One region of the Pseudomonas sp. Z8(2022) genome, then DNA from elsewhere that is predicted to be linked to it. Evidence: predicted binding sites of a transcription regulator. Region 1 holds the regulator's gene; each other region holds the start of a gene.
What was found. The regulator sigma-54, encoded in region 1, starts transcription at its own class of promoters, with help from an activator protein. The targets are predictions, from matches to a motif close to ANTGGCATNNANNTTGCTNT.

Region 1 (9,445 bases):
TTCGTGCTGGGCATGACGGACCAGGCCGCGCAAATGCTGGATGTCTGCTTCGGGGTAAAGCTCAACGAAGCTTTCCAGAGCGCTGTCGCCTTCGCCGATCAGGCGGTCGCGCCAGCGCTCGAGGGCATGGAAGCGTTCGTTGTACTCGCGGGTGGAGCTGTCCACCTGATCGAGCATGGCGACGATCGCCTCGACATCCTGTTCGCGCATCAGCTTGCCGATGAACTGGATATGGCGTTTGCGCGCGGCATTGGCAGTGTGTTTCGGCGCTTCGGCCAGGGCGCGCCGTAGTGCGTCGGTCAGCGGCATCTTCGCCAGCAGGTCCGGCTTGAGCGCAGTCAGACGCTCACCGAGCTCCTGCAGTGCATGCAGTTCGCGCTTGACCTGGGATTTGCTCTTCTCCAGCGAGAAGTCGTCATAGGAATCAGACATGGGGTGGGGTCCAGAGGGAAACGCCGCCATGATAGCAGTAACCGTGATTGCCGGCCCTTGGCCTGCAGTCGAGAGCAGGCCCTGGACTCCGTTGGCAGGGCTGCGCCAAGAGAATCGGGAGTGGTTATGAGTGAAGTTGAACGCATCGGGCCGCAGGCCCTGCACGCTCTGCAGGAGCAGGTCGAGTCGATCCTTGCCGAGGCCAGGCGCCAGGGCGCCAGTGCCTGCGAAGTGGCCGTCTCGGCAGGTCAGGGATTGTCCACCACCGTACGCCAGGGTGAGGTGGAGACCGTCGAATTCAATCGCGACCAGGGCTTCGGCATCACCCTGTATGTGGGGCAGCGCAAGGGCTCGGCCAGTACTTCGGCAACCGGTATCGAGGCCATTCGCGAGACCGTGGCGGCCGCCCTGGCGATCGCCAAACACACTAGCGAGGATGATTGCGCCGGTCTGGCCGACGCGGCACTGATGGCGCGCGATCTGCCGGAGCTGGATCTCTATCACCCCTGGTCGATCACCCCGGAGCAGGCGGTCGAGCGGGCATTGGCCTGCGAGGCGGCCGCGTTCGCTGCTGACTCCCGTATCAAGAACGCCGACGGCACCAGTCTCAACACCCATCAGGGTTGCCGCGTGTATGGCAACAGCCATGGTTTCGTAGGGGGCTATGCCAGCACCCGACATAGCCTGAGCTGCGTGATGATCGCCGAAGGCGAAGGGCAGATGCAGCGCGACTACTGGTATGACGTCAATCGCCAGGGGGAACTGCTGGCCGATGCCGCCGGTATCGGTCGGCGTGCTGCCGATCGCGCTGTCAGCCGGCTTGGTGCGCGTCCGGTGCCAACCTGCGAGGTGCCGGTCCTGTTCGCAGCCGAGCTCGCCGGCGGTCTGTTCAGTCACCTGCTGGCGGCAATCTCCGGCGGCAATCTCTATCGTCATTCGTCCTTCCTCGAAGGCGCGCTCGGCCAGCGTCTGTTCCCCGAGTGGCTGAGCCTCGACGAGCGTCCGCATCTGCCGCGTGCCCTGGGCAGTGCGGCTTTCGATGGCGATGGTCTGGCCACATACGCCAAGCCGTTCGTGGAGAAGGGCGAACTGGTGTCATACGTGCTCGGTACCTATTCCGGACGCAAGCTGGGGCTTCCGAGCACCGCCAACTCCGGCGGCGTGCACAACCTGTTCGTCACACATGGCGATGAGGATCAGCAGGCGCTGATTCGGCGCATGGGGCGTGGCTTGCTGGTGACCGAGCTGATGGGCCAGGGCCTGAATCTGGTAACCGGCGACTATTCCCGTGGCGCGGCGGGGTTCTGGGTGGAGAACGGCGAGATCCAGTTCCCGGTGCAGGAGGTAACCATCGCCGGCAATCTGCGTGACATGTTCCGCCAGATCGTCGCGGTCGGTTGCGACCTGGAGCGGCGCGGCAATATCTGCACCGGCTCGGTGTTGATCGAGAGGATGACCGTCGCCGGCAGTTGAGGCGGCAGTAACGATAAGGCCACCCGCAGGTGGCCTTTGTTTTGGCGGAAGGTATTACTCGCCTTCGTCGAAGTAGTTTTCGATCAGCCCCACCAGGGCGGCCATCGCTTCTTCGTCCTGCTCGCCTTCGGTCAGCAGATGTACATTGGTGCCTTTGCCGGCAGCCAGCATCATGACTGCCATGATGCTCTTGCCGTCCACCAGGCTTTCGGCGCTGCGACCAATGCGTACCTGGCAGGGGTAGGTGCTCGCCACGCCGACGAACTTCGCCGCGGCGCGGGCATGCAGACCGAGCTTGTTGATGATGGTGATCTCACGTGCGGGCATCGCGGCATGGCTCCTTAGCTGAGGTCGCGGTGACGCACCTGGACATTCTTCAGCAAATCTTTGAGTGCCTGACTCAGGCGATTGGCCAGATAGACCGAGCGGTGGTGACCCCCGGTGCAACCAATGGCGATGGTGACGTAGGCGCGGTTGCTGGCGGCAAAACGCGGCAGCCATTTTTCCAAGTAGACGAGGATATCCTGATACATCTCCTCGACCTCCGGTTGCGCCGCCAGGTAGTCGACCACGGGTTGATCCAGGCCGGAATAGTCGCGTAGTTCAGGTTTCCAATAGGGGTTGGGCAGGCAACGTGCATCGAACACCAGATCGGCATCGACCGGCATACCGCGTTTGAAACCGAACGACTCGACGAGGAAGGCAGTCCCGGTCTGCGTCTGGCCGAGCAGGCGCAGCTTGAGCGTATCGCGCAGCTGATAGAGGTTCAGGCGGGTCGTATCGATCTTCAGATCGGCCCGATCAGTGATCGGCGCCAGCAACTGCCTTTCGTAGGCGATGGCCTCGGCCAGCGAGCGGTTGTCGTTGGTCAGCGGATGGCGTCTGCGGGTTTCCGAAAAACGCTTGAGCAGCGTCTCGTCTTCGGCGTCGAGGTAGAGTACGTCGCAGCGAATGTTGCGCTTGCGCACTTCTTCGAGCAGTTCCGGGAAACGCTTGAGCTGACTCAGCAGGTTGCGTGCATCAATGGAGACGGCTACCTGCGGCAGCAACAGGTCGCTGTGCGGCAGGAAGCGCTCGGCGAGGTCCGGCAGCAAGCCGGCCGGCAGATTGTCGATGCAGTAAAAACCGTTGTCCTCAAGTACATCGAGGGCGGTGCTCTTGCCCGAGCCCGAGCGACCGCTGACGATGATCAGGCGCATGTCATTGACCGTTCTGAATGTCCACCACAACCTGATAGAGATCTTCGCCACTGTTGGCCTGGCGTAGACGTTCGCGTACATCCTGGCGGTCGAGCATGCTGGCGATCTGGCGCAGCAGTTCGAGATGCGCGTCAGTTGCCGCCTCCGGCACCAGCAGGACGAACAGCAGGTCGACCGGTGCGCCGTCGATGGCGTCGAAGTCGACAGCGGTTTCGAGGTGCAATACCGCGCTGATCGGTGCAGTGCAGCCGGCCAGGCGACAGTGGGGAATGGCAATGCCGTTGCCGAAGCCGGTGGAGCCGAGCTTCTCGCGGGCGATAAGGCTTTCGAATATGTCCTGGGCATCCAGGTCGGGCAGATCGCGCGCAACCAGATTGGCGATCTGTTCAAGCACGCGTTTCTTGCTGCCGCCCGGCACGTTCACCAGGGAACGGCCGGGGGTCAGGATATTTTCAAGTCGGATCATGGATTGGGAATGTCAGCGGACTGTTGCGCCTTGCAGACGCTCGAGCTGCTTTTCCTTGTGCTTGATGAGTTGACGGTCGAGTTTATCGACCAACAGGTCGATAGCTGCGTACATGTCCTGATGTTCGGCATTGGCGACGACTTCGCCGCCGGCAACATGCAAGGTGGCTTCGATCTTCTGCTTGAGCTTTTCGACCTCCATGGTCACCTGAACATTGGTGATTTTGTCGAAGTGGCGTTCCAGTCGGCCCAGTTTCTCGCCGACATAGTCACGCAGGGCGTCGGTCACAACCAGCTGATGTCCACTGATGTTGACTTGCATACCGCTTTCTCCTTGTTGCCTTGTGTAAGAGGCGAGTCAGGCTCGACCCGCCGCCGGAACACTTTGGCCTGAAAGCCAATGGCTTTCAGTCGATCTGGCTTACATCAGTCGCTTGCGCTCACTGGAGGGCGCAATGCCGAGGGATTCGCGATACTTGGCGACCGTCCGACGGGCGACTTGGATGCCTTGTGCCTCCAGTAAACCAGCGATCTTGCTGTCACTCAATGGCTTTTTCGCGTTTTCCGCGGCAACCAGTTTCTTGATGATTGCGCGGATCGCGGTGGACGAGCATTCGCCGCCTTCGGAGGTGCTGACGTGGCTGGAGAAGAAGTATTTCAGCTCGTAAATACCGCGCGGGGTATGCATGAATTTCTGCGTGGTGACACGTGAAATGGTCGACTCGTGCATGCCCACGGCTTCAGCGATGTCGTGCAGTACCAGCGGTTTCATCGCTTCGTCACCGTAGTCGAGAAAACCACGCTGATGTTCGACGATCTGTGTGGCGACCTTCATCAGCGTTTCATTGCGGCTCTGCAGGCTCTTGATGAACCAGCGGGCCTCCTGCAGCTGATTGCGCAGGAAGGTGTTGTCGGCGCTGGAGTCGGCGCGTTTTACGAAGCCGGCATATTGCGGATTGACCCTCAGGCGCGGCATGGCTTCCTGATTCAGTTCCACCAGCCAGCGATCGTTGTGCTTGCGCACGATCACGTCCGGCACGACGTACTCCGGTTCGCTGGATTCGATCTGCGAGCCCGGGCGCGGATTGAGGCTCTGAATCAGATCGATGACCTGGCGCAGTTCTTCTTCCTTGAGCTTGGTTCGGCGCATCAGCTGGGCGTAGTCGCGGCTGCCGAGCAGCTCCAGATAGTCGCCGACGACGCGCTGTGTCTCGCTCAGCCAGGGTGTGCTGGCAGGCAGCTGGCGCAACTGCAGCAGCAGGCATTCGCGCAGGTCGCGGGCACCGATACCCGCAGGTTCGAACTGCTGGATGCGATGCAGCACGACTTCCACTTCGTCCAGCTCGATATCCAGCTCGGGATCGAAGGACTCGGTCACTTCCTCGAGGGTTTCCTCGAGGTAACCGTCGTTATTGATGCAGTCGATCAGGGTGGCGGCGATCAGCCGGTCCTTGTCCGACATGGGGGCCAGATTCAGTTGCCAGAGCAGATGGCTCTGCAGGCTCTCGCCGCTGGAAGTGCGGGTGGTGAAGTCCCACTCGTCATCGTCGTTGCTGGGCAGGCTGCTGGCGCTGGTCTGGTAGATGTCTTCCCAGGCGGTATCGACCGGCAGCTCGTTGGGGATGCGTTCACCCCACTCGCCGTCTTCCAGGTTGTCTACTGTCGGGTTGGTTTCCTGGTAGCTCTCTTCCTTGCTCGGGGCAGGGGTGGCGCTTTCGGCGCCATCGGCCATCGGATCGCTGTTGTCGAAGTCGTCGCCGTCTTCCTGGCGCTCGAGCATGGGATTGGATTCCAGCGCCTCCTGGATTTCCTGCTGCAGGTCCAGGGTCGACAGTTGGAGGAGGCGGATAGCCTGTTGCAGCTGCGGGGTCATCGTCAGCTGCTGGCCCATCTTGAGGACTAGCGATGGTTTCATTGCAGACCTTAATTTACTGGCGAGTTACGCCTTCCACATCAGGGCGCCGAAGCGCCGCCAGGAAGCAAATTATATGCCTGAATTTCTTGTTCTTGCCTAGGGGTTGCACTATTTCTGTGGCGGAACCGCGACGATCTAGAGGCGGAACTCGTGGCCCAGATAGACTTCTTTCACTGTCTGGTTGGCCAGGATGGTTTCGGCATCGCCTTCGGCGATCAGCCGTCCATCATTGACGATGTAGGCGGTCTCGCAGATATCCAGGGTCTCGCGGACATTGTGATCGGTGATCAGGATGCCGATGCCCTTGGTCTTGAGGTGATGGATGATCTGCTTGATATCGCCCACCGAAATCGGGTCCACACCGGCGAAGGGTTCGTCGAGGAGGATGAACTTGGGGTTGGTCGCCAGGGCGCGGGCGATCTCCACGCGGCGTCGCTCGCCACCGGACAGGCTCATGCCGAGGCTGTCGGCGATGTGGTGGATATGGAACTCCTGCAGCAGGTTTTCCAGCTCTGCCTGACGTCCTGCGCGGTCCAGATCCTTACGCGTTTCGAGAATGGCCATGATGTTGTCGGCCACCGACAGCTTGCGGAAGATCGAAGCCTCCTGCGGCAGGTAGCCGATGCCGGCGCGAGCACGACCATGCATGGGCTGATGGCTGACATCCAGGTCGTCGATCAGTACGCGGCCCTGATCGGCACGCACCAGGCCAACGATCATGTAGAAGCAGGTTGTCTTGCCGGCACCGTTGGGGCCGAGCAGACCAACGATCTGCCCGCTTTCGATGCTCAGGCTGACATCACGCACGACCTGGCGGCTCTTGTAGCTTTTCGCCAGGTGTTGGGCTTTGAGAATGGCCATTACTGCTGCTGATCCGCGGGTTTGTTCTTCGGTTGGATGACCATGTCGATGCGCGGGCGCGGCGTACTGACGTTGCCGCCCGTGGCGCGACCGGCATTGACGATCTGGCGGCGGGTGTCATAGACGATCTTCTCGCCTTCGAAGGTATTGCCTTCCTGGATCACCTTGGCCTGGTCGATCAGTACGATGCGCTCGTTGCTGGCGAAGTACTGGATGGTCCTGCCGTACGCCTTGACGATGTCCTTGTCCACGGCTGGCTTCTGCTCGTAGTAGGCCAGGTTGCCCACCGAAGTGAACACATCGATATCGCCGCCGGCGGTCTGGGTGATGGTCACGGTGTCACCGGTGATCTTCAGGGTGCCCTGGGTGATGATCACGTCACCGCGGTACACGGCTACGCCTTGCTTGTCATCCAGTTCTGCACTGTCAGCCTGGATGCGAATCGGCTGATCGCGATCCGATGGCAGTGCCCAGGCCGTCGCGCTTCCCAATGCGGCGCCGAGGCTGAAAATCAGGGGGAGGGTGTTAACGAACCTCATGCTGGCCTCTTACGTTGGACTGCAGGAGCATCCTGCCGTCATTCAAGTACGCTTTCATTCCTTGTGCCGTGGTCACCCCGTTGGCCGCGACGATTCTAACGGCTTGCTCGGTCTGCGCATATTCCTTCTCGGGAATAACGGTCATGCGGCTGCTGGTGATGATGGTCGGACGGTTCTTGGCGTCGGTGCGGGCAATGCGCACATCGTCGATCAGTTCTACCTCGACGCCGCCTGGAGAAACCTCGGCACGCTGACTGGTCACTTGCCATGGCAGGTCGGTGCCGCGATAGAGATCCAGTTTGGGGGTTTCGATCAGGGTGATGTCGGTGCTCTTGATGTGTTCGAGCCGCTCCGCGGTCATCCGGTAGTGCAGTTTGCCGTCATCCTGGAATTGCACGGTGCGCGCGCCGACGACATAGAAATCGACGACATTGTCATCGCTGCTCTGCTGGACTACGCGGGCGCTGTCCGGAGCGAGGTTCCAGTAGCCCAGGGCAGCCACCACGACTGCAATCAGGGCAAAGATCAAGGTGTTGAGGATTTTACGCGGCATGCTGTTCTCTACAGGTAGGCGGCCTGGGCCGCATCCAGGGTGCCCTGGGCACGCATGATCAGTTCGCAGAACTCGCGCGCCGCACCTTCGCCGCCGCGTGCCTGGGTTACGCCATGGGCGTGCTGGCGCACGAAACTGTCGGCACTGGCCACAGCCATTCCCAGACCGACTCGGCGGATGACCGGAAGATCCGGAAGGTCATCGCCCAGATAGGCGACCTGTTCATAGCTTAGGCCGAGTTCGGCGAGCAGGCCGTCGAGAACGACGAGCTTGTCTTCACGTCCCTGGAACAGGTGCTGGATGCCCAGGTTGTTGGCGCGGCGTTCGACCACCGGAGTTTTGCGTCCGCTGATGATGGCCGTGCGTACGCCCGAGGCGATCAGCATCTTGATGCCGTGGCCGTCGAGGGTGTTGAAGGTCTTGAATTCGCTGCCGTCTTCGAGAAAGTACAGACGGCCATCGGTGAGCACGCCGTCGACATCGAAGATCGCCAGTTTTACCGCGCGGGCGCGTTGCAGCAGGTCACTCATCACATCACCCCCGCGCGCAGCAGGTCGTGCATGTTGAGGGCACCGACCGGGTTGTTCTGATCGTCGACCACCACCAGGGCGTTGATCTTGTGGTCTTCCATGATCTTCAGGGCCTCGGCTGCGAGCATGTCCGCGCGTGCGGTCTTGCCGTGCGGCGTCATGACTTCGTCGATCAGCGCCTGGCGCACGTCGATGCCCTTGTCCAGGGTGCGACGCAGGTCGCCGTCGGTGAAGATGCCGGCCAGGCGACCGTCCTGCTCCAGCACCACGGTCATTCCCAGGCCTTTCTGGGTCATCTCCAGAAGGGCTTCGCGCAGGCTGGTGCCGCGGCGTACGCGTGGCAGCGCATCGCCCTGATGCATGACATTCTCCACCTTGAGCAGCAGGCGGCGGCCGAGGGCGCCACCCGGGTGGGAGAATGCAAAATCTTCGGCGGTGAAGCCGCGTGCTTCCAGCAGGGCAATGGCCAGGGCGTCGCCCAGCACCAGGCTGGCGGTGGTCGAGGAGGTCGGCGCCAGGTTCAGAGGGCAGGCTTCCTGCGAAACACGTGCATCCAGGTTGACCTCGGCGGCCTTGGCCAGTGGTGAGTCGGGGTTTCCGGTCATGCTGATCAGGCGGATGCCGAGGCGCTTGATCAGCGGCAGCAGGGTGACGATTTCGGCGGTTGAGCCCGAGTTGGACAGTGCCAGGACGATGTCGTCCCGGGTGATCATGCCCATGTCGCCGTGGCTGGCCTCGGCCGGGTGGACAAAGAATGCCGTGGTGCCGGTGCTGGCCAGGGTTGCGGCGATCTTGTTGCCGATGTGTCCGGACTTGCCCATGCCGACCACGACCACGCGGCCCTTGCAGTTCAGAATCAGCTCGCAGGCCTTGATGAAATCGGCATTGATGCGGGGCAACAGCTCCTGTACCGCTTCAAGTTCGAGGCGAATGGTGCGTTGCGCGGAATCAATCAGGTCGCGGGTCTGGTTCATTGGACTGAGCTGTCAGGCGAAAAAGACCGCGATTATAACGAGAAAAGCTGTCCGCGCTCACCTTTGCTGTGCGCACGCCCTTTCGAAACTGTCTCAAGTCTGAACGCCGTATCGTGGCGCTATTGGGCGGCATGTTCAGCCAGTGCTATAGTTCGCCGCCATTTTGGCCCCCTCTGGCCGGCGCGTGTCCCCGCATCGGGAGGCGGCGTCCGCAAGGAAGGCCTGATTTTCAAGGAGTTCAGATGAGCGCCGAGCACGAGTACGCGATCGAGTTGCAGGGCGTCAGCTTTCAGCGCGGTACCCGGTCGATTTTCGACAAGGTCGATATCCGTATCCCGCGTGGCAAGGTCACGGGCATCATGGGCCCTTCCGGTTGTGGCAAGACGACCTTGTTGCGTCTGATTGCAGCGGAGCTGCGCCCCTCTGCGGGTGATGTGCGCGTGAATGATGTCAGCCTGCCGAAGCTCTCGCGGGACGAGCTGTTCGATGTGCGCAAGCAGATGG
Region 2 (9,445 bases), 1.9 Mb from region 1:
AAAACGATAAGGAGTCCGGGCATGGCCGGGTTGATGGATTCGGTTAACCAGCGCACGCAGCTGGTAGGGCAGAACCGTTTGGAGTTGCTGTTGTTCCGCCTGGAAGGCCCACAGCTTTATGGGATCAACGTATTCAAGGTGAAGGAGGTGCTGCAGTGCCCCAATCTCACCATCATGCCCAAATCCAGCCAGGTGGTGCGGGGCGTGGCCAACATTCGTGGTGGCACCATTCCTATCCTTGACCTGTCCATCGCCACCGGGCGGGCAGCGCTTAAAGATCTGAAGTCCAGTTTCGTCATCATTACCGAATACAACACCAAGGTTCAGGGCTTTCTGGTGCGTTCGGTGGAACGTATCGTCAACATGAACTGGGAGGAGATCCATCCGCCACCCAAGGGAACCGGGCGCGATCACTACCTGACCGCCGTCACGCGGCTCGACCAGCAGCTGGTCGAGATCATCGATGTCGAGAAGATTCTCGCCGAGGTTGCGCCGACCTCCGAAGTGATCTCCGAAGGGGTCATCGATGATCAGGTGCAGAGTCAGGCGGTAACCAAGCATGTGCTGATCGTCGATGACTCTTCGGTGGCGCGCAAACAGGTCGTGCGTTGCCTGCAAACGGTCGGTGTCGAGGTTACCGCGTTGAACGATGGGCGGGAGGCACTCAATTACCTCAAGAGCATGGCGGACGAGGGACGTTATCCCGACAAGGAATTGCTGATGCTGATCTCCGACATCGAGATGCCCGAGATGGACGGATATACACTGACAACGGAGATTCGTAGCGATCCGCGCATGCAGAAGCTGTATATCCTCCTGCATACTTCGCTTTCTGGTGTGTTCAACCAGGCGATGGTGAAGAAGGTCGGTGCTGACGACTTCCTGGCCAAATTCAAGCCAGATGATCTGGCGGCGCGTGTAGTCGATCGCATTCGCGAATCGGATGGGGGCTGAAGGAGCGACCTTCGGCGAACGTTATGGTAGGTGAGGCGGCCCTAGTGTCTTCAGGTAACTTGGATTTCGAGCAGTTCCGGACTTTCCTGGAAAAGGCCTGCGGTATTCTGCTTGGCAGCAACAAGCAGTATCTGGTCTCCAGCCGTCTGAACAAGCTAATGGAACAGAACGGCATCAAGACCCTGGGCGAGCTGGTGCAGCGCATGCAGAGCCAGCCGCGCGGCGGGCTGCGCGAGCAGGTGGTGGATGCCATGACCACCAATGAGACCTTGTGGTTTCGCGACACCTATCCCTTCGAGGTGCTCAAGAGCCGTGTGCTGCCGGAGTTGATCAAGGCCTACCCGGGGCAGCGCCTGCGTATCTGGTCGGCCGCCTGCTCGTCCGGGCAGGAGCCATACTCGCTGTCGATGGCCATCGATGAGTTCGAGCGTACCAACCTCGGTCAGCTCAAGGCCGGGGTCCAGATCGTCGCCACCGATCTTTCGCCTTCGATGCTGGCCAACTGCAAGTCCGGTGAATACGACAGCCTGGCCATGGGACGCGGTCTTTCGCAGGAGCGACTGCAGCGCTACTTCGATCCCAAGGGGCCGGGGCGCTGGCAGGTCAAGGCGCCGATCAAGAGCCGCGTCGAGTTCCGTCCGCTCAACCTGCTGGACAGCTATGCGGTGTTGGGCAAGTTCGACATCGTGTTCTGCCGAAACGTGCTGATCTACTTCTCTGCAGAGGTGAAGAAGGACATCCTCACGCGTATCCACGCGACGCTGAAACCGGGTGGTTACCTGTTCCTTGGTGCCTCCGAGGCGCTCAATGGCCTACCGGACAAGTATCAGATGGTGCAGTGCAGTCCGGGGATCATTTACAAAGCCAAGTAGACACGAGAAGTGTCTGTTTCGCAAACGGGAGACCATAGGTCTCCCGTTTGCTTTTCCGGGGTTTGAATACCCCCCCCAGCCGCCCTTGGTGATCCAGGCGGGCGGCAATCTCCACACCAGGCTTTGCCGCTTGCTTGCCAGCAGGCGGAAAGCCCTTGCCGCTTTGCCGCTTCATACGCCTGATTTTTTATACAAGTTATTGAATTTGTTGAACTAAATAACTTGGCATGGCCTTTGCTGAATAGCTCGCAACAGTGACCACATGGCCTTAGCGGCAAAGGTTCGGAACATGAGCATCAACTTCGGCAAAGCACTTGGCATCCACGAACAGGCACTCGGTTTCCGCTCTCAGCGCGCCGAGATCCTGGCAAACAACATCGCCAACGCGGATACCCCGAACTACAAGGCGCGCGATCTGGATTTCGCCAGCGTACTGGCCGAACAGAGCAACCGCATGCAGCGTGGCAGTGTTTCTCTGAACCGTACCGACAGCCGTCATATCCCTGCCGAAGGCGTGAACACCGGCGACGCCGAACTGCCTTACCGCACCCCGTTCCATGCCTCGATGGATCAGAACACCGTCGACCTGCAGATCGAGCAGTCGAACTACGCCGAGAATGCCGTGCAGTTCCAGGCCAGCTTCACCTTTCTCAACAACAAGTTCAAAGGGCTGACCGCGGCCCTGCGCGGCGAATAAGGAGCGCGACCATGTCCCTTGCCAGTGTTTTCAATATCGCCGGAACCGGCATGAGCGCCCAGAGCACTCGCCTGAACACCATTTCCAGCAACATCGCCAACGCCGAGACCGTGTCTTCGAGCCTGGATCAGACCTACCGCGCCCGCCACCCGGTCTTCGCCACCGTGTTCCAGCAGGCGCAGGGCGGCGATCGTGGTTCGCTGTTCGCCGAACAGGACGAGGCCGGACGTGGTGTCCAGGTGCTGGGCGTGATCGAGGATCAGAGCAGCCTGATGCCGCGCTACGAGCCGGATCATCCGATGGCCAACGCCGATGGCTACGTCTACTACCCGAACGTCAACGTGGTCGAGGAAATGGCCGACATGATCTCTGCCAGTCGCGCCTTCCAGACCAACGTGGAAATGATGAATACCGCCAAACAGATGCTGCAGCGTGTGCTGACCCTGGGTCAGTAACGTATCGAGGAGACTAGGGATGAGCACAGTAAGCGGCGCGAGTTCGGTACTGGATCAGTACCAGATCAAGCAGGACACCAAGCAGAGCAAGGATCTGGGCAAGAACGAGTTCCTCAATCTGCTGGTTGCACAGTTGAACAACCAGAACCCGCTGGAGCCGCAGGGTAACGGCGAGTTCATCGCCCAGTTGGCCCAGTTCAGTCAGGTGGAGGGGGTCGAGAAGCTCAACGCCAGCATGGGAACGCTGCTCTCGACCTATCAGTCCTCGCAGGCCCTGCAGGCTTCTTCGCTGGTCGGGCGCAAGGTGATCGTGCCGAGCGAGAAGGCGGTGGTCGACACCAGCGAGAGTTTCAAGGCGAGCACCATACTGCCGGTCAGCAGCAGCAACGTGTATGTCAATGTCTACGACAACTCGGGGGCGCTGGTAACGCGCATCAACCTCGGTGAGCAGGCCGCCGGCAACGTCAGCTTCATCTGGGATGGCAAGGATGCTGACGGCAATGTCGCTCCGCCGGGGACCTACAAGTTCGAGGCGCAGGCCACTTACGGTAGTGAAACCAAGGGACTTTACACCCTGCTGCCGGCCAACGTCGACAGCGTCACGCTGGGTGGCAATGAGCTGATGCTCAATCTTGCCGGCCTGGGCAGCGTTCCTCTTTCTCAAGTGCAGGTCATCGGCCAATAACTATTGCCGCCGGCAGTTCCGGCAAAGGAGTTTTCCATGTCGTTCAATATTGGTCTTAGCGGTCTGCGTGCCGCGACCGGCGACCTCAACGTCACCGGCAACAATATCGCCAACGCCGGTACCGCAGGCTTCAAGCAGTCGCGTGCCGAGTTCGCCGACGTCTACGCCGCCTCCGTACTGGGTACGGGCAAGAACGCGCAGGGCAGCGGTGTGCTGCTGGCCGATGTTTCGCAGTTGTTCAACCAGGGCAACATCAACTACACCAACAACGCTCTGGATCTGGCCATCAACGGCAATGGCTTCTTCATGACCAGCAACAACGGCGAGATCGGCTATACCCGTGCCGGTTACTTCGGCACGGATCGTGATGGCTACATCGTCAACAACTTCGGCTACCGCCTGCAGGGTTATGCCGCCGATGAAACCGGCAATATCCTGCCGGTGCAGGACGATCTGCGTATCAGTGCGGGTCAGCAGGAGCCTCGGGCGACGACTACGGTCACGCAGCGGACCAACCTGAACTCCAATGCCGTCCGTCCTGCCAATGCCGGAACCATGGCGGCTCCGACCTTCGACCCGAGCGACTCGAAGTCCTTCAACTGGTCGACCTCTACCAATATCTACGACGCGCAGGGCAATGCCCACGTGATGACTCAGTACTTCGTCAAGAACGAAGCGCCGGCCAACAACGGTTGGGTCATGCATGTGCTGATCGATGGCGTGAATCCGCGTGATCCATCCAGTACCCAGCCGTTCAGCTATGCGGTGAACTACGATGCTGCCGGGCAGTTGGCCACGCCGGCAATCACGCCGCTGGCCAGTGTGCCGGCCAACCCGGCGCTGGACGCTCCGGCCATTCCCGGCGGCACACCCAACGGCATCTTCGTTCTGGCGGATACCGATTGGGTGCCGGCCGAGATAGATCCCCTCAACCCGGGGACCATGGTGCCTAACGGTGCTGACAGCGATTCCTTCACTTTCGATATGCGGGGTTCGACCCAGTACGCGGCGTCCTTCGGGGTCAATGCCGTCAGCCAGGATGGCTATACCACCGGGCAGCTTGCGGGTATCGAAATCGACGATACCGGGGTGATCTTCGCCCGCTACACAAACGGTCAGTCCAAGGTGCAGGGGCAGGTGCTGCTGGCCAACTTCGCCAACGTTCAGGGATTGACGCCAGTGGGCAAGACCGCCTGGGCGCAATCGTTCGCGTCCGGCGAACCGGTGATCGGTACGCCGCGCAGCAGCACCCTGGGGGCTCTGCAGGCGGGCGCGCTGGAGGATTCCAACGTCGAGCTGTCTGATCAGCTGGTGAACCTGATCGTGGCGCAGCGCAACTACCAGGCCAACGCCAAGACCATCGAAACCGAAAGCGCCATTACCCAGACCATCATCAACCTGCGTTGATGAGGGCTGACTGAACGAAGCGGCAAGCCAGGCTTGCCGCTTTGCCGTTTCGGGAGCGGCAAAACCTCGCCGTCCGTCCTCGGGGCGGCTGCCTTGTTTCCATATAAACGTCTTAAAAATCAGTGGCTTGTTTGTTTTTTTCGAGAGTGGCACGGCGTTTGCTGTAGAGCATGCAAAGAGCCAAGGGCACGTCGCCCACTCGGAGAATGACCATGGACAAGATGCTGTACGTCTCCATGACGGGAGCGCAGAACAACACGCTGGCTCTGCGCGCACACGCCAACAACCTGGCAAACGTTTCCACCTCGGGCTTTCGCCGGGACTTCGAGCAGGCGCGTTCCATGCCGCTGTTCGGGGAAACCTATCCGGCCCGCGTATTTGCCATGAGCGAACGTCCGGCCACTGATTTTCGCTCGGGTTCGCTGCAGGAAACCGGACGTGACCTGGATGTCGCCATCGGTGGCAAGGGCTGGATTGCCGTGCAGGCTCCGGACGGCAGCGAGGCCTACGTGCGTACCGCCAGCCTGAATATCGACGCCCTGGGAATCCTGCGCACCGGCAACGGTTTGCCGGTGATGGGCAATGCCGGGCCGATTGCCGTGCCGCCTGAGCAAAAGGTGGAGATCGGGCAGGACGGCACCATCAGCATCCGCGCCCTTGGCGAAAACCCCAATGTGCTGGCCGAGGTCGACCGCATCAAGCTGGTCAACCCCGATCCGAAAAGCATGGAGAAGGGGACCGATGGCCTGATTCGGGTCAAGGGTCAGCCTGAGATCGAGGCTGATGCCACGGTTCAGATCACCTCCGGCTTTCTTGAAGCGAGCAACGTCAATGCCGTCGAGGAGATGACCGCGATTCTCTCCCTGTCCCGTCAGTTCGAGCTGTCGGTAAAGATGATGCGCACCGCCGAAGACAATTCATCGGCCATGGCGCGGGTTTTGCAGATTAGCTAATTACCAGTACGCGGCGCCGTAAAACCGGCGCCCGAGGAGAATCGATATGCTTCCGGCACTTTGGGTCAGCAAGACCGGTTTGTCCGCTCAGGACATGAACCTGACCACCATTTCCAACAACCTGGCCAACGTCGCTACCACCGGCTTCAAACGCGACCGTGCCGAGTTCGAGGACCTGTTGTACCAGATCCGTCGCCAGCCCGGCGGTCAGTCCAGTCAGGACAGTCAGCTGCCCTCCGGTCTGCAGCTGGGTACCGGTGTGCGCGTGGTCGGCACTCAGAAGATCCACACCGCCGGCAGCCTGCAGACCACCGAGCAGCCGCTGGACATGGCCGTCAATGGCCGTGGCTTCTTCCAGATCCTGCAGCCGGACGGCACGGTTTCCTACACCCGCGACGGCAGTTTTCACCTGAACTCCGACGGCCAGATCGTCACATCCCAGGGTTTTGCTCTGGAGCCGGCGATCGTCCTGCCCGCCGAGGTGCGCACCTTTACCGTTGGTGAGGACGGTACCGTGTCGGTGACTACCGCCGGCAACCCGCAGCCGCAGATCATCGGCAACATCCAGCTGGCCGACTTCGTCAACCCGGCCGGGCTCGAAGCCATCGGCAATAACCTGTTCCTGGAGACCGGTGCCAGCGGCGCGCCGCAGGTCGGCAATCCAGGCCTCAACGGTCTGGGCACCACCCTGCAGAACACGCTGGAAAACTCCAACGTCAGCGTGGTGGAGGAGCTGGTGAACATGATCACCACCCAGCGCGCTTATGAAATGAACTCCAAGGTGATTTCCACCGCCGATCAGATGCTGTCATTCGTGACGCAGAACCTCTGATTTTTTGACTCTGTTGTGAACGCCGCGAGGTAGTGGTTATGAACCGGCAAATTCTCTGTTTCCCCCTGTTGGCTGGCCTGCTGCTCAGCAGCGGTTGCGTGGCGCCGACAGCCAAGCCGGACGATCCCTATTACGCGCCCGTATTGCCGCGCACGCCGCTGCCGGCTGCGCAGAACAACGGCTCGATCTACCAGGCCGGTTTCGAAAATGGCCTGTATGACGACCGCAAGGCGTTTCGTGTAGGCGACATCATCACCATCACCCTTAATGAACGGACTCAGGCCAGTAAGAACGCCAACAGCAATATTCAGAAAGACAGCAGCGCAAGCCTCGGCGCGCCGAATCTGTTCGGTATGGCGGTGAGCCCTGACAACCCGCTGCGCAGCGTCGGCGCCCTGGGTATGGGTAATCCCAACCTGAGTCTGGAAGCGAGCTGGGATGCCGAACGCGCGGCGAGCGGCTCCGGCCAGGCAGGGCAGAGCAACAGCCTGTCCGGCTCGATTACCGTGACCGTCGCTGAAGTACTGCCCAACGGGATTCTCGCCGTGCGTGGCGAGAAGTGGATGACTCTCAATACCGGTGACGAACTGGTGCGTATCTCGGGCCTGGTTCGTGCGGACGATATCGCCACCGACAACACCGTGGCCTCCACCCGTATTGCCGATGCGCGCATCACCTATTCGGGTACCGGCGCCTTTGCCGATGCCAGCCAGCCAGGCTGGTTGAGCCGCTTCTTCCTCAGCCCGATGTGGCCGTTCTGATCTCGGGGTGTCGCAGATGAAAGCCTGGATGAATCATGCTCCGTCCTTCCTGCTCGGGCAGCTGAGCAACTGGTACGCGCGGGTGACGACCAGCGGCTCGGCGCGCAAGGCCTTTGCCGTCACGTCGGCGACCAGACGTGGGGCGCGGACCAATGGCCGTGACTCGGCCTGTTCCGGGGCATGCCGCCGACAGTTCGCCGTCGCTCATCGCGGCTACCGCCATCGCGGCGCCAACGACTGGGTGCTGCTGGCGACCATGCTCGCCGGCCTGCTGCTGAGCCTGCCGACTCAGGCCGAGCGCCTGAAGGATCTGGCTTCGATCCAAGGCGTGCGCAGCAACCAGCTGATCGGTTACGGCCTCGTGGTCGGTCTCAACGGTAGCGGTGACCAGACCACCCAGACGCCGTTCACCGTGCAGACCTTCAACAACATGCTGGCGCAGTTCGGCATCAAGGTGCCGCCAGGCGGCAACGTGCAGTTGAAGAACGTCGCCGCGGTGTCGGTGCATGCCGACCTGCCACCGTTCGCCAAGCCGGGCCAGACCATCGACATCACCATTTCCTCCATCGGTAACGCCAAGAGTCTGCGCGGCGGCAGTCTGCTGATGACGCCGCTCAAGGGCATCGACGGCAATGTCTACGCCATCGCCCAGGGCAATCTGGTGGTTGGTGGTTTCGACGCCAGTGGCGCCGACGGCTCGCGCATCACCGTCAATGTGCCGTCGGCGGGCCGCATTCCCGGTGGTGCCACCGTGGAACGCCCGGTGCCGAGCGGTTTCGATCAGGGCAACTACCTGACCCTGAACCTCAATCGCCCCGACTTCACCACGGCGAAGAACATCGTCGACCAGATCAACGATCTGCTTGGCCCTGGGGTCGCGCAGGCCATCGATGGCGGCTCGATTCGCGTCAGTGCGCCGCTCGACCCCAACCAGCGCGTCGACTATCTGTCGATTCTGGAAAACCTGCAGGTCGAGGCCGGCAAGGCGGTGGCCAAGGTCATCATCAACTCGCGTACCGGCACCATCGTCATCGGTCAGGACGTCAAGGTGCAGCCGGCAGCCGTCACTCATGGCAGCCTGACAGTGACCATCACCGAAGACCCCATCGTCAGCCAGCCTGAGGCGTTTTCCGGCGGGCAGACTGCCGTTGTGCCGCGTTCGCGCGTCGGCGCCGAGGAGGAGGCCAAGCCGATGTTCAAGTTCGGCCCCGGCACTAGCCTCGACGAGATCGTGCGCGCGGTAAACCAGGTGGGCGCGGCGCCTTCCGACCTGATGGCCATCCTGGAGGCGCTCAAGCAAGCCGGCGCTCTGCAGGCCGACCTGATCGTGATCTGAGGAGAATTGCCGACATGGATTCCCGACTTTCAGCCGGTCTGCTCGGCAACGGCAAAAGCCCGATCGACAGCGGCGCTTTCACCGACCTTAACCGTCTCAACCAGTTCAAGGTAGGTGGCGACACCGAGCAGAACATCCGCAAGGTTGCTCAGGAGTTCGAGTCGCTGTTCATGAACGAAATGCTCAAGGCCATGCGTTCGGCCAACGCTGCGTTCGGCGAGGGCAACTTCATGAACAGCAACGAAAGCAAGACCTACCAGGACATGCACGACCAGCAGCTGGCGGTGACGCTTTCCAAGGAAGGGCGTGGCATCGGCCTGGCCGATGTGCTGGTGCGGCAGATGTCGAAGCTCAAGCAGCCATCGAGTCGTCCCAATCCCTTTGCACAGATCGAGCAACCGCTTGCAGCGACGAACGAGGCCAAGGCCGACAAGGTTGCCAGCAGCGAAGGTTTCCGTGATGACGTGGCGCTGCTCAATCGTCGCCGTCTGGC
Region 3 (9,445 bases), 1.8 Mb from region 1:
TGGACAGCAAGCAGCGCGTGTTCCTGATGGACTGGGAAAGCGCCAGCAAACTGCCCTGGGGCGTGCTGCTGCTGTTCGGTGGTGGTCTGTCGCTGGCTGGCGTGATCCGCAGCACCGGCCTGGCCGAGTGGATCGCCCAGAGCCTCGGCGCACTGGGCGCACTGCCGGTGATTGCAATGATCGGCGTGGTGGTGCTGGTGATCATCTTCCTTACCGAGGTCACCTCCAATACCGCCACTGCCGCCGCCTTCCTGCCACTGCTGGGTGCACTGGCCGTGTCGCAGGGCATGCCGGCCGAACTGCTGGCGATCCCCGCCGCCATCGCTGCCAGCTGCGCGTTCATGATGCCGGTGGCGACACCACCCAACGCCATCGTGTTCGGCACCGGGCATATGAAGATACAGTCGATGATCAAGGCAGGCTTCGCCCTCAACCTGTTCGGCGTGGTGCTGGTGACCCTGATCTGCTACCTCCTGGTCGGCAGGATCTGGGCTCACTGAGCACTGTTCACCAAGCAAAGAAAACGGCGCCTTCGGGCGCCGTTCTCGTATGCGGTGTCAGGTAACCGGCGCGCAGCAGCTGATGCTGTCGGCACCGGGTCATTTCAACGATTCTGATACTGACGAAACAGCCCCGGTGGAATCCCCGAGCTGTCGGTGTCCTTCCACGGACCACCGGCCTGCGGCGACCAGCTCCAGCCACCGTCCCAGCGGTAGAAGATACGCTCGCGGTAGTAGAGATCTCGCGCGCCCTCGACCACGTAGACGCCCAGCGCCGGGTTCCAGTGGCTTTTCACCCCTGGCGGCGGCGCGTAGCGCGGGTGCGATGGCTGCTGCTGCACTGGCGGCGGATCGCCAGCCGGCGGTGTCGGTTGCTGCAGTACGCAGCCAGTCAGACTCAGCCCGATGGCGCAGGCCAGCGCCAGGCGCTTCATTGGGCCTGCCCGTCGCGGCTGTCGATCAGCAGCGTCTGCACGTCACGAGCGGTGTTGGAAACCGGCCCGGTCTGGCCGGTCCACTCGCCCTGTGTGGCGTTGCCGGCACGGGACACACGGGCCACCAACTGTACCTGGTCGAATCGGGAAATCTTCAGTTCGGGCATCATCGCGTCCACATCGGAGAGGCTGATCTGAACCGGCAGGTCGGAAACCTTCAGGCGTTTGACTGCCAGCGGCATTGGTGGGCCGCTGAGTGCGCGGGCGAAGACGAATACGGCATCGTCCGGCTGCACGTTCTGCTGCACTTCGGGCGCCAGCGACACGCTGACCTCCAGAGCATGCACCTTGGCGGCCGGCCCGGCGGCAGCACCGGGCTGCTCGCCTTCACTCATCTGCTGCCGGGCGCGCTCGATACCACCGGCGATGGCCACGCGAGACGGGTCCTGCTCCGGCAGTACGGCAACCAGGCGCTCCCAGTAGCGCACTGCATCAGCATAGCGCTGACTTTCATAAGCCGCGATGCCGAGCAGCCCAAGGCTGGTGACCTCTTCCGGATCGGCCTGCAGCGCCTCGTCGGTGAGCCCCTGCAGTTGCTCGTTCCACTGCTTGCCCTCGGCGAAATACAGCGCCTGCGCCCACTGGCCGAGCAGTTCCGGGGCACGCCCGGCGATCTCCACCGCGCGCTCGAAGGCCTTGGCGGCATCGCCGGCACGCTCCTGCGCCATATAGGTACGTCCGAGGAAATACCAGCCTTCGGCGGAGTCCGGCTGCTGCTTGACGGTCTGCTCCAGGCGCGCGGTCATCTCCTCGATGCTCTGCGGCTGCATGGCGGCCAGCTGACGGCTCTGCTCGAGCTCGTCGAGCGCGCCCCAGTGCAGGTACAGGGCTACACCGAGCACCGGCACCAGCAACGCCGAAACCAGCGGGATCTTGCCGCCGAGCACGCCACTGCGACGCTGCACGCCCTCGGTATCGGCGAGCAGCTCGCGCGCCGCTTCGGCACGACCGGCCTCCAGCTGCGCATCATCGAGCACGCCGGCCTGACGCTGGTTTTCCAGCTCCTGCAGGCGCTCCTGATAGAGAGTGACGTTGAGGGCGGTACGGTCTTCTTCGGCCTGCAGCTTGCGAATGCGCAAAACCGGAATCAGCAGAAACGCCAGGGCGGTCAGCAACAGCAGCCCGGCGGGCAACCAGAAATCGATCATTGGTCTTTCTTGTCCTGAGAGGCTTGGGCGAGCAGCGCGGCGAGGCGCGCCTGCTCATCGGCGGAAAGGCCAGCGGCGGAGCGTGTCTTCTGCTGGCCGCGACGGCGCAGGACGATCACCCCGAGCACGCCGAAACCTATCAGCAGCAGGCCGGCCGGGCCGTACCAGAGCAGCAGCGTGCGGCTGGTCAGCGGTGGCTTGTAGAGCACGAAGTCGCCGTAGCGGGAAACCAGGAAGTCGATGATTTCCTCGTTGCTCTTGCCCTCCTCCAGCATGCGATAGATCTCGCCACGCAGGTCCATGGCGATCGGCGCATCGGAATCGGCGATATTCTGGTTCTGACACTTCGGACAGCGCAGCTCTTCGATCAGATTGCGGTAACGCTGGCGCTCAGCCTCGTTGGCGAACTCGAAGGTGTCGATGGCAGCATGCGCACTGGCCAACAGGCCCAGTGCCAGACCGGCGGACATCAGCACACGTTTAGACAGGTGCCATGAAAACGTCGCGAGCGAAGAGCAGGCAAGGCGAAAGCAGGCGAAGAAGCGGAGTTTACAAGTTGTAAATGAGCATTTGACCGGGCTGGCGTTCCAGCCTGTTTTCAACGCAGCATGATCGAGCACAGTAGTTTTCATGGTGCCTGTGCCTCGTCGACCAGTTCCTGATAGATCGGCGCCAGTTTTTCGCGCCAGATGCGCTCGTCGATGGCTCCGACGTACTTGTGGCGGATGATGCCCCTGGCGTCGATGAAGAAGGTCTCCGGCGCGCCATACACGCCCAGGTCCAGGCCCAGGCTGCCCTTGGCATCCTCGATGTTCAGCTGGTAGGGGTTGTGCAGCTCGCGCAGCCACTTTTGCGCCGGTTCGCGCTGGTCCTTGTAGTTGATGCCGTGAATCACCACGCCGGCCTCGGCCAGCTTGTTCAGCACCGGATGTTCGTGACGACAGGACGGACACCAGGTGGCCCAGACATTGACCAGTGCAGGCTTGCCCTTGAGGTCATCTGCGCTCAGGGTGCGCTCGGGATTGTCCAGCGCCGGCAGACTGAAGGCCGGGAACGGCTTGCCGATCAGCGCCGAGGGCAACTCGGAGGGATCGAGGAACAAACCGCGATACAGGAATACGGCAATCGCCAGGAATGCCAGTAGCGGCAACAGCAGCAGCAAACGTCTCATGCGCTGACCTCCTGCATGCCCAGAGCTTCACGCACACGGGTGCGTACCTTGATCCGGTAGCGCTTGTCGGCCGCGGCAAGTAGACCGCCGAAGGCCATCAGCAAACCACCGAGCCAGATCCAGCGGACGAAGGGTTTGATGTGAATGCGCACGGCCCAGGCGCCCTGCTCCAGCGGCTCGCCGAGGGCGACGAACAGATCGCGGGTAAAGCCGGCATCGATGCCGGCCTCGGTCATGGTCGACTGCTGCACGGTGTACAGACGCTTCTCCGGGTTCAGCACCTTGATCTGCCGCTCACCGTCGAAGACACGCACCGTGCCCTTGTCGGAGATGAAGTTGGGGCCTTCGTGATGCACGGCGCCGTCGAACTGGAAGCGATAGCCCGCCAGCTCCACCGAGTCACCCGGTGCCATGCGCAGGTCGCGCTCATAGCTGCCCAGGCTGGTCAGCACCACACCCAGGGCGCACACGGCAAAACCCAGATGCGCCGTCTGCATGCCCCAGTAGCTGCGGCCGAGACCCGGCAGCCCCTTGAACAGGCCCTTGTGCCTCGTTTTGTCGAGAATGTCGCGCACACCACCGAGGATCACCCAGAACGCCAGCAGGCAGACAGCCAGCACCGACCAGTGGAAATCACCATGCAGGAAGGTAGCGACGACCGCGAGCACGACACTGGCGACCAGCACCGGCGTCAGCATGCTGCCCAGCCACTTCAGCGGGGTGTCCTTCCAGCGCACCAGCACGCCGACGCTGATCACCGCCATCAGCAATGCCATCAGCGGCAGGAACAGTGCGTTGAAGTATGGTGGGCCGACCGACAGCTTGGCGCCGCTCAGGGCATCGAGCACAAGCGGATAGAGAGTGCCGAGCAGGATCATGGCCGCGGCCACCACCAGCACGATGTTGTTGACCAGCAGCAGCGTCTCGCGCGACCACAGGCCAAAGCCGACCTGGCTCTTGACCACCGGCGCACGCACGGCGAACAGCGCCAGCGAACCGCCGACCACCACCAGCAGGAAGGCGAGGATGAATACGCCGCGCTCCGGGTCGGTGGCAAAGGCATGCACCGAGGTCAGCACTCCGGAACGCACCAGGAAGGTTCCGAGCAGGCTGAGGGAGAACGCGGCAATGGCCAGCAGTACGGTCCAGCTCTTGAACACGCCACGCTTTTCCGTCACGGCCAGTGAGTGGATCAGCGCCGTGCCCACCAGCCAGGGCATGAAGGAGGCGTTCTCTACCGGGTCCCAGAACCACCAGCCGCCCCAGCCCAGTTCGTAGTAGGCCCACCAGGAACCCAGGGCGATACCGATGCCGAGGAAGGCCCAGGCGACGATGGTCCAGGGCCGCGACCAGCGCGCCCAGGCGGCATCCAGCTTGCCGCCAAGCAGTGCGGCGATGGCGAAGGCGAAGGCTACCGAGAAGCCGACATAACCCATGTACAGCATCGGCGGGTGGACGATCAGGCCGAAGTCCTGCAGCAGGGGATTGAGGTCACGACCATCAACGGGCGAGTTCGGCAGCAGGCGCTCGAAGGGGTTGGAGGTGATGATCAGAAACAGCAGGAAACCGACGCTGATCATGCCCATCACTGCCAGCACGCGGGCCAGCATCTCTTCCGGCAAATGCCGCGAGAAGATCGACACGGCAAAGGTCCAGCCGGCCAGGATCAATGCCCACAGCAGCAGGGAGCCTTCGTGTGCCCCCCAGACCGCGCTGAACTTGTAATACCAGGGCAGCGCCGTGTTGGAGTTGCTGGCCACGTAGGCGACGGAGAAGTCGTCGACCATGAAGGCGTAGGTCAGGCAGATGAAGGCAAACAGCAGGAAGGCGAACTGCCCCCAGGCGGCCGGCTGCGCCAGGCTCATCCACTGGTGGTCACTGCGCCAGGCGCCGATCAGCGGCAGCGTGGCCTGCGCCATGCACAGGCACAGCGCCAGGATCATCGCCAGATGGCCGAGCTCGGGGATCATTGCGCGCTCTCCTGCTGGTAGCCCTGCTTGGCGGCGGTTGCAGCATCGTGCTGCTGCTTCATCCCACTCTTTTCCAGTGCCTGCATCACTTCAGGCGGCATGTAGTTCTCGTCGTGCTTGGCTAGCACTTCATCGGCCACCAGCACACCGTCCGCGTTCACGCGACCAAGGGCGACGATGCCCTGCCCCTCGCGGAACAGATCCGGAAGGATGCCGCTGTAGCGGATGGTCACGCCGTGAGCGCCATCGGTGACGATGAAATCGACTTCCAGCGAATCGGCCGAACGCTTCACCGAACCCTCCTGCACCAGACCGCCGGCACGAATGCGGGTATCCACCGGCGCCTCGCCGTTGGCGATCTGGCTCGGGGTGTAGAACAGATTGATGTTCTCCTGCAGCGCGGTCAGCGCCAGCGCGACGGCGATGCTGACACCGCAGAGGATGGCCAGAACAATGTACAGACGTTTCTTGCGAACCGGATTCACTTCGACTTCTCCCGGCGCAAACGGCGCGCCTCGTCTTGCAGGTAACGGCGGCGAGCCAGAATCGGCAGCACCACATTCAACGCCAGGATCGCCAGGCTGATGCCGTAGGCGCTCCAGACGTAGGCGCCATGGGTACCCATGGCGAGGAATTCGGAAAAGGACGAGAAGCTCATGCCTTGCCCTCCACCAGGTTCTGCACTTCGGCCTTCACCCAGCTGCTGCGTGATTCGCGCTTGAGCACTTCCAGACGCATGCGATACAGCAGCACGGCGCCGAAGAAGCAGTAGAACCCCAGCACCGCCAGCAACAGCGGCAGCCACATTTCCACCGGCATCGCCGGCTTTTCGGTGACCTTGAAGGTGGCGGTCTGGTGCAACGAGTTCCACCACTCCACCGAGTACTTGATGATCGGGATATTGATCACGCCGACGATGGCCAGCACCGCGCAGGCCTTGGCGGCGCTGTCGCGGTTGCTGATGGCGTTGCCCAGGGCGATCACACCGAAGTAGAGGAACAGCAGGATCAGCATCGAAGTCAGGCGCGCGTCCCACACCCAGTAGGTGCCCCAGGTCGGCTTGCCCCAGATCGCACCGGTGAGCAGCGCAATGGCCGTCATCCAGGCTCCAATGGGCGCTGCCTGCTGCAAGGCGACGTCGGCCAGCTTCATCTTCCACACCAGGCCTACCAGCCCGGCGATGGCCAGCATCACGTAGATGGATTGAGCCAGGAAAGCGGCCGGAACGTGGATGTAGATGATGCGAAAGCTGTTGCCCTGCTGGTAGTCAGGCGGCGCGAAGGCCAAGCCCCAGACCAGGCCCGCAACAGTCAGCAACACGGCAGCGATGCTGAGCCAGGGCAGCCAGCGGCCACTCATCTCATAGAACCACTTGGGCGAACCCCACTTGTGAAACCACGTCCAGTTCATGCTCGACTCATTATTCAGGCCTGGCTCGACTGCTGTCGGTCAGGTGTATCACGGTTCGTTCCTATTCGCCGACACTGATGGTCAGACCGGCGGCAATGGCAAAAGGTGTCAGGGTCACCGCCAGCGCAGTGAGGCTGGCCAGCCACAACAGGTGGCCAACAGCCGGCAGTCCTTGCAGGGCCGCCTGCAACGCCCCGCTGCCGAGAATCAGCACCGGGATGTACAGCGGCAGAATCAGCAGCGCCAGCAGCAGGCCGCCGCGCTTGAGACCAACGGTAAGCGCGGCGCCCACCGCGCCAAGCAGACTCAGCACCGGAGTGCCAAGCAGCAGGGAAATCAGCAGTACCGGCAGGCAGCGCCCGGGCAAACCGAGCATCAACGCCAACAGAGGGGCCAGCAGAACCAGCGCCAGACCGCTGAAAAGCCAGTGTGCCAGCACCTTGGCCAACACCAGAAGAGGCAGGGGGTGCGACGAAAGGACCCACTGTTCCAGCGAACCATCCTCGAAATCGCTGCGGAAAAGCCCGTCCAGCGAGAGCAGCACGGCCAACAGCGCCGCCACCCAGACCAGCCCCGGGGAAAGGGTTTGCAACAATTGCGTCTCCGGCCCCACCGCCAACGGGAACAGGGCGATGACGATGGCGAAGAAAACCAGAGGGTTGGCCAGGTCGGACGGACGGCGGGCGAGCAGGCGCATTTCGCGCGAAAGCAGCTGAGTGAAAACGTTGCTCATGCGGCGTACTGCCCCAGATCCAGATCGCGATAGGACGCCGGTTTGTGCTGCAGGCTGTGGTGAGTGGTCAGCACCACCACGCCGCCTCGCTCGCAGTGCCCGGCCAGATGCGCTTCGAGTTGCGCCACACCGCTCTTGTCCAGCGCGGTGAATGGTTCATCGAGCACCCATAACGGTGGCGTGTCTTCCAGGTACAGGCGCGCCAGAGCCACTCGACGCTGCTGACCGGCCGACAGGGTGTGACAGGGAACGTCTTCGAAGCCGCGCAGCCCGACCGCCTCCAGCGCCCGCCAGATCGCTTCGCGGCTCGCCGGGCGATGCAGCGCGCAGAGCCAGGCCAGATTCTCTTCAGCGCTCAGCAGGCCCTTGATGCCGGCGGCGTGACCGATCCACAACAGATTGCGCGCCAGCTCACTGCGTTGCTCGGCCAGCGCCCGCCCCTGCAGGAGAATGTCGCCGGTGGTCGGCTGCCGCAGACCGGCGATCAGACGCAACAGGCTGGTCTTGCCACTGCCGTTGGGGCCACTGATCTGCAACATGTCACCTGGCTGCAGCGCGAAATGCAGTTGCTCGAAAAGCATGCGCCAGTCCCGCTCACAGCTGAGCGCCACGGCTTCGAGAAGAGGAACGGGACGGGTCATCGATACCTGGCAGGGTTAAAGTCGACGGTACTCCGGCCGCTATACTGACGCGTGCCGGAAGTGCGATGCGCAGCGGGCCGGCATTATACATGGCGCATCACTGTCCCCGCAGTCAGCATTTTCGACAGGGTGTTAATCTGTCGCAGGCAAATCGGCCTGAGGCTTGCCCACCTGGCAGCACACCACCAGATACGTGAGAGCCCATGAGCGAAATCAGCAGCCCACGCCCGCTTCCGCCATCCTCACCGGTGAGCCGCAGCACTGCGAGCGCTGCCGACATGGCCGTACGCCTGCTGCAGCCGCTGGAAGGCATGCTGGCCGCCGGCGAAAGCGCCAGGGCCGAAGTTGTCGCGATTCGCGAGCAGGCGCAGACCTTCCAACTACTGCTGAAACTGACGCTTGAAGGCGGCAGGCAGGCGACCCTGCAGGCCGAAAGCCCCAGACAGCTGGCTCAGGGCAGCGCGCTGGTGGTTACTGCACTGTCCGACACCCGCCTGACAGTGGCCCTGCAGGCCGGCGGTGACAAGCCGCTGACCAGCCTTGATCTGCAGCAACTGCCGCCCGGCACCCTGGTCCAGGGCAAGGTCGTCAGTCGCGACGTCCTGCCGCCCCAAGGCGCACAGACGATCTATCGCCTGGTGGTGAATCTGCTCAACACCCCGCTTGCCGGCAGCAAACTGGCACTCGACAGCCCACTGGCACTACCGCTCGGCAGCCTCCTCAGCGCTCAGGTGCAGGGCAGCCAGAGCCTCACCTTCCTGCCCCTCAGTGGCCGCCTCGACCAACTGGTGCTGGGCCAGCAACTGGCGGCGCAGCAGAATCGCCAGGCTTCGCTGGAGGGTCTGTTCAAGGGATTGCAGAACCTCAGCGGCGGCGACGAGGCGCTGCGCGGCAGTATCGACAAGCTGTTCGGCACACTGCCCGACAGCGCTCAGTTAAGTACCGCCAAGGGCCTGGCGCAGGCGCTGGCAAACAGCGGCGTGCTGCTCGAAGCCAAGCTGCTGCAGGGCCAGACGGGAGCCCTGCAGCAGGATCTTAAAGCCAATCTGCTGCGTCTGATTGCCCAACTGACGCCGCAGCTGCCGGGCGGTGCCGGCACCCTCGCCGGCCTGCAGAATGCGTTCAACCAGAATCTGCCCAACCTGGCCCGGCAACTGCTCGGCGTGAATGCGGCCGGATCGTCGAGGCAACAGGCACTGACCTTCCCCCTACCCTCGCGCCTGTTGCAGAACATGGATGGCGAGGCTGATCTGGAAACCCTGTTGAAACTCGCTGCGGCGGCCGTTTCGCGGCTGCAGACCCACCAGTTGTCGAGCCTGGCGCAAACCCAGGTCGACGCCAACGGCAATCTGCTGACCACCTGGCAACTGGAGCTGCC

Region 2: a site for sigma-54 is predicted at 2,048-2,067, ahead of flgB (flagellar basal body rod protein FlgB). Genes of this name have one in related genera too.
Region 3: a site for sigma-54 is predicted at 8,218-8,237, ahead of OEG79_RS08110 (flagellar hook-length control protein FliK). Genes of this name have one in related genera too.

Annotation. Positions count from the first base shown of each region.
Region 1 is NZ_CP107549.1:3,546,610-3,556,054, reverse strand. It holds gene yjgA (ribosome biogenesis factor YjgA) at 1-432, opposite strand, end outside; gene pmbA (metalloprotease PmbA) at 559-1,905, shown strand; gene OEG79_RS17045 (HPr family phosphocarrier protein) at 1,960-2,232, opposite strand; gene rapZ (RNase adapter RapZ) at 2,247-3,104, opposite strand; gene ptsN (PTS IIA-like nitrogen regulatory protein PtsN) at 3,106-3,570, opposite strand; gene hpf (ribosome hibernation-promoting factor, HPF/YfiA family) at 3,583-3,891, opposite strand; gene OEG79_RS17025 (RNA polymerase factor sigma-54) at 3,991-5,484, opposite strand; gene lptB (LPS export ABC transporter ATP-binding protein) at 5,620-6,345, opposite strand; gene lptA (lipopolysaccharide transport periplasmic protein LptA) at 6,345-6,884, opposite strand; gene lptC (LPS export ABC transporter periplasmic protein LptC) at 6,871-7,437, opposite strand; gene OEG79_RS17005 (KdsC family phosphatase) at 7,446-7,967, opposite strand; gene OEG79_RS17000 (KpsF/GutQ family sugar-phosphate isomerase) at 7,967-8,941, opposite strand; gene OEG79_RS16995 (ABC transporter ATP-binding protein) at 9,184-9,445, shown strand, end outside.
Region 2 is NZ_CP107549.1:1,646,597-1,656,041, forward strand. It holds gene OEG79_RS07830 (chemotaxis protein CheV) at 22-954, shown strand; gene cheR (protein-glutamate O-methyltransferase CheR) at 999-1,826, shown strand; gene flgB (flagellar basal body rod protein FlgB) at 2,116-2,523, shown strand; gene flgC (flagellar basal body rod protein FlgC) at 2,535-2,978, shown strand; gene flgD (flagellar hook assembly protein FlgD) at 2,998-3,663, shown strand; gene flgE (flagellar hook protein FlgE) at 3,700-5,070, shown strand; gene OEG79_RS07860 (flagellar basal body rod protein FlgF) at 5,283-6,023, shown strand; gene flgG (flagellar basal-body rod protein FlgG) at 6,070-6,855, shown strand; gene flgH (flagellar basal body L-ring protein FlgH) at 6,894-7,616, shown strand; gene OEG79_RS07875 (flagellar basal body P-ring protein FlgI) at 7,873-8,952, shown strand; gene flgJ (flagellar assembly peptidoglycan hydrolase FlgJ) at 8,967-9,445, shown strand, end outside.
Region 3 is NZ_CP107549.1:1,704,878-1,714,322, reverse strand. It holds gene OEG79_RS08165 (SLC13 family permease) at 1-500, shown strand, start outside; gene OEG79_RS08160 (hypothetical protein) at 605-934, opposite strand; gene ccmI (c-type cytochrome biogenesis protein CcmI) at 931-2,142, opposite strand; gene OEG79_RS08150 (cytochrome c-type biogenesis protein) at 2,139-2,612, opposite strand; gene OEG79_RS08145 (DsbE family thiol:disulfide interchange protein) at 2,771-3,313, opposite strand; gene OEG79_RS08140 (heme lyase CcmF/NrfE family subunit) at 3,310-5,283, opposite strand; gene ccmE (cytochrome c maturation protein CcmE) at 5,280-5,768, opposite strand; gene ccmD (heme exporter protein CcmD) at 5,765-5,941, opposite strand; gene OEG79_RS08125 (heme ABC transporter permease) at 5,938-6,693, opposite strand; gene ccmB (heme exporter protein CcmB) at 6,755-7,426, opposite strand; gene ccmA (cytochrome c biogenesis heme-transporting ATPase CcmA) at 7,423-8,067, opposite strand; gene OEG79_RS08110 (flagellar hook-length control protein FliK) at 8,271-9,445, shown strand, end outside.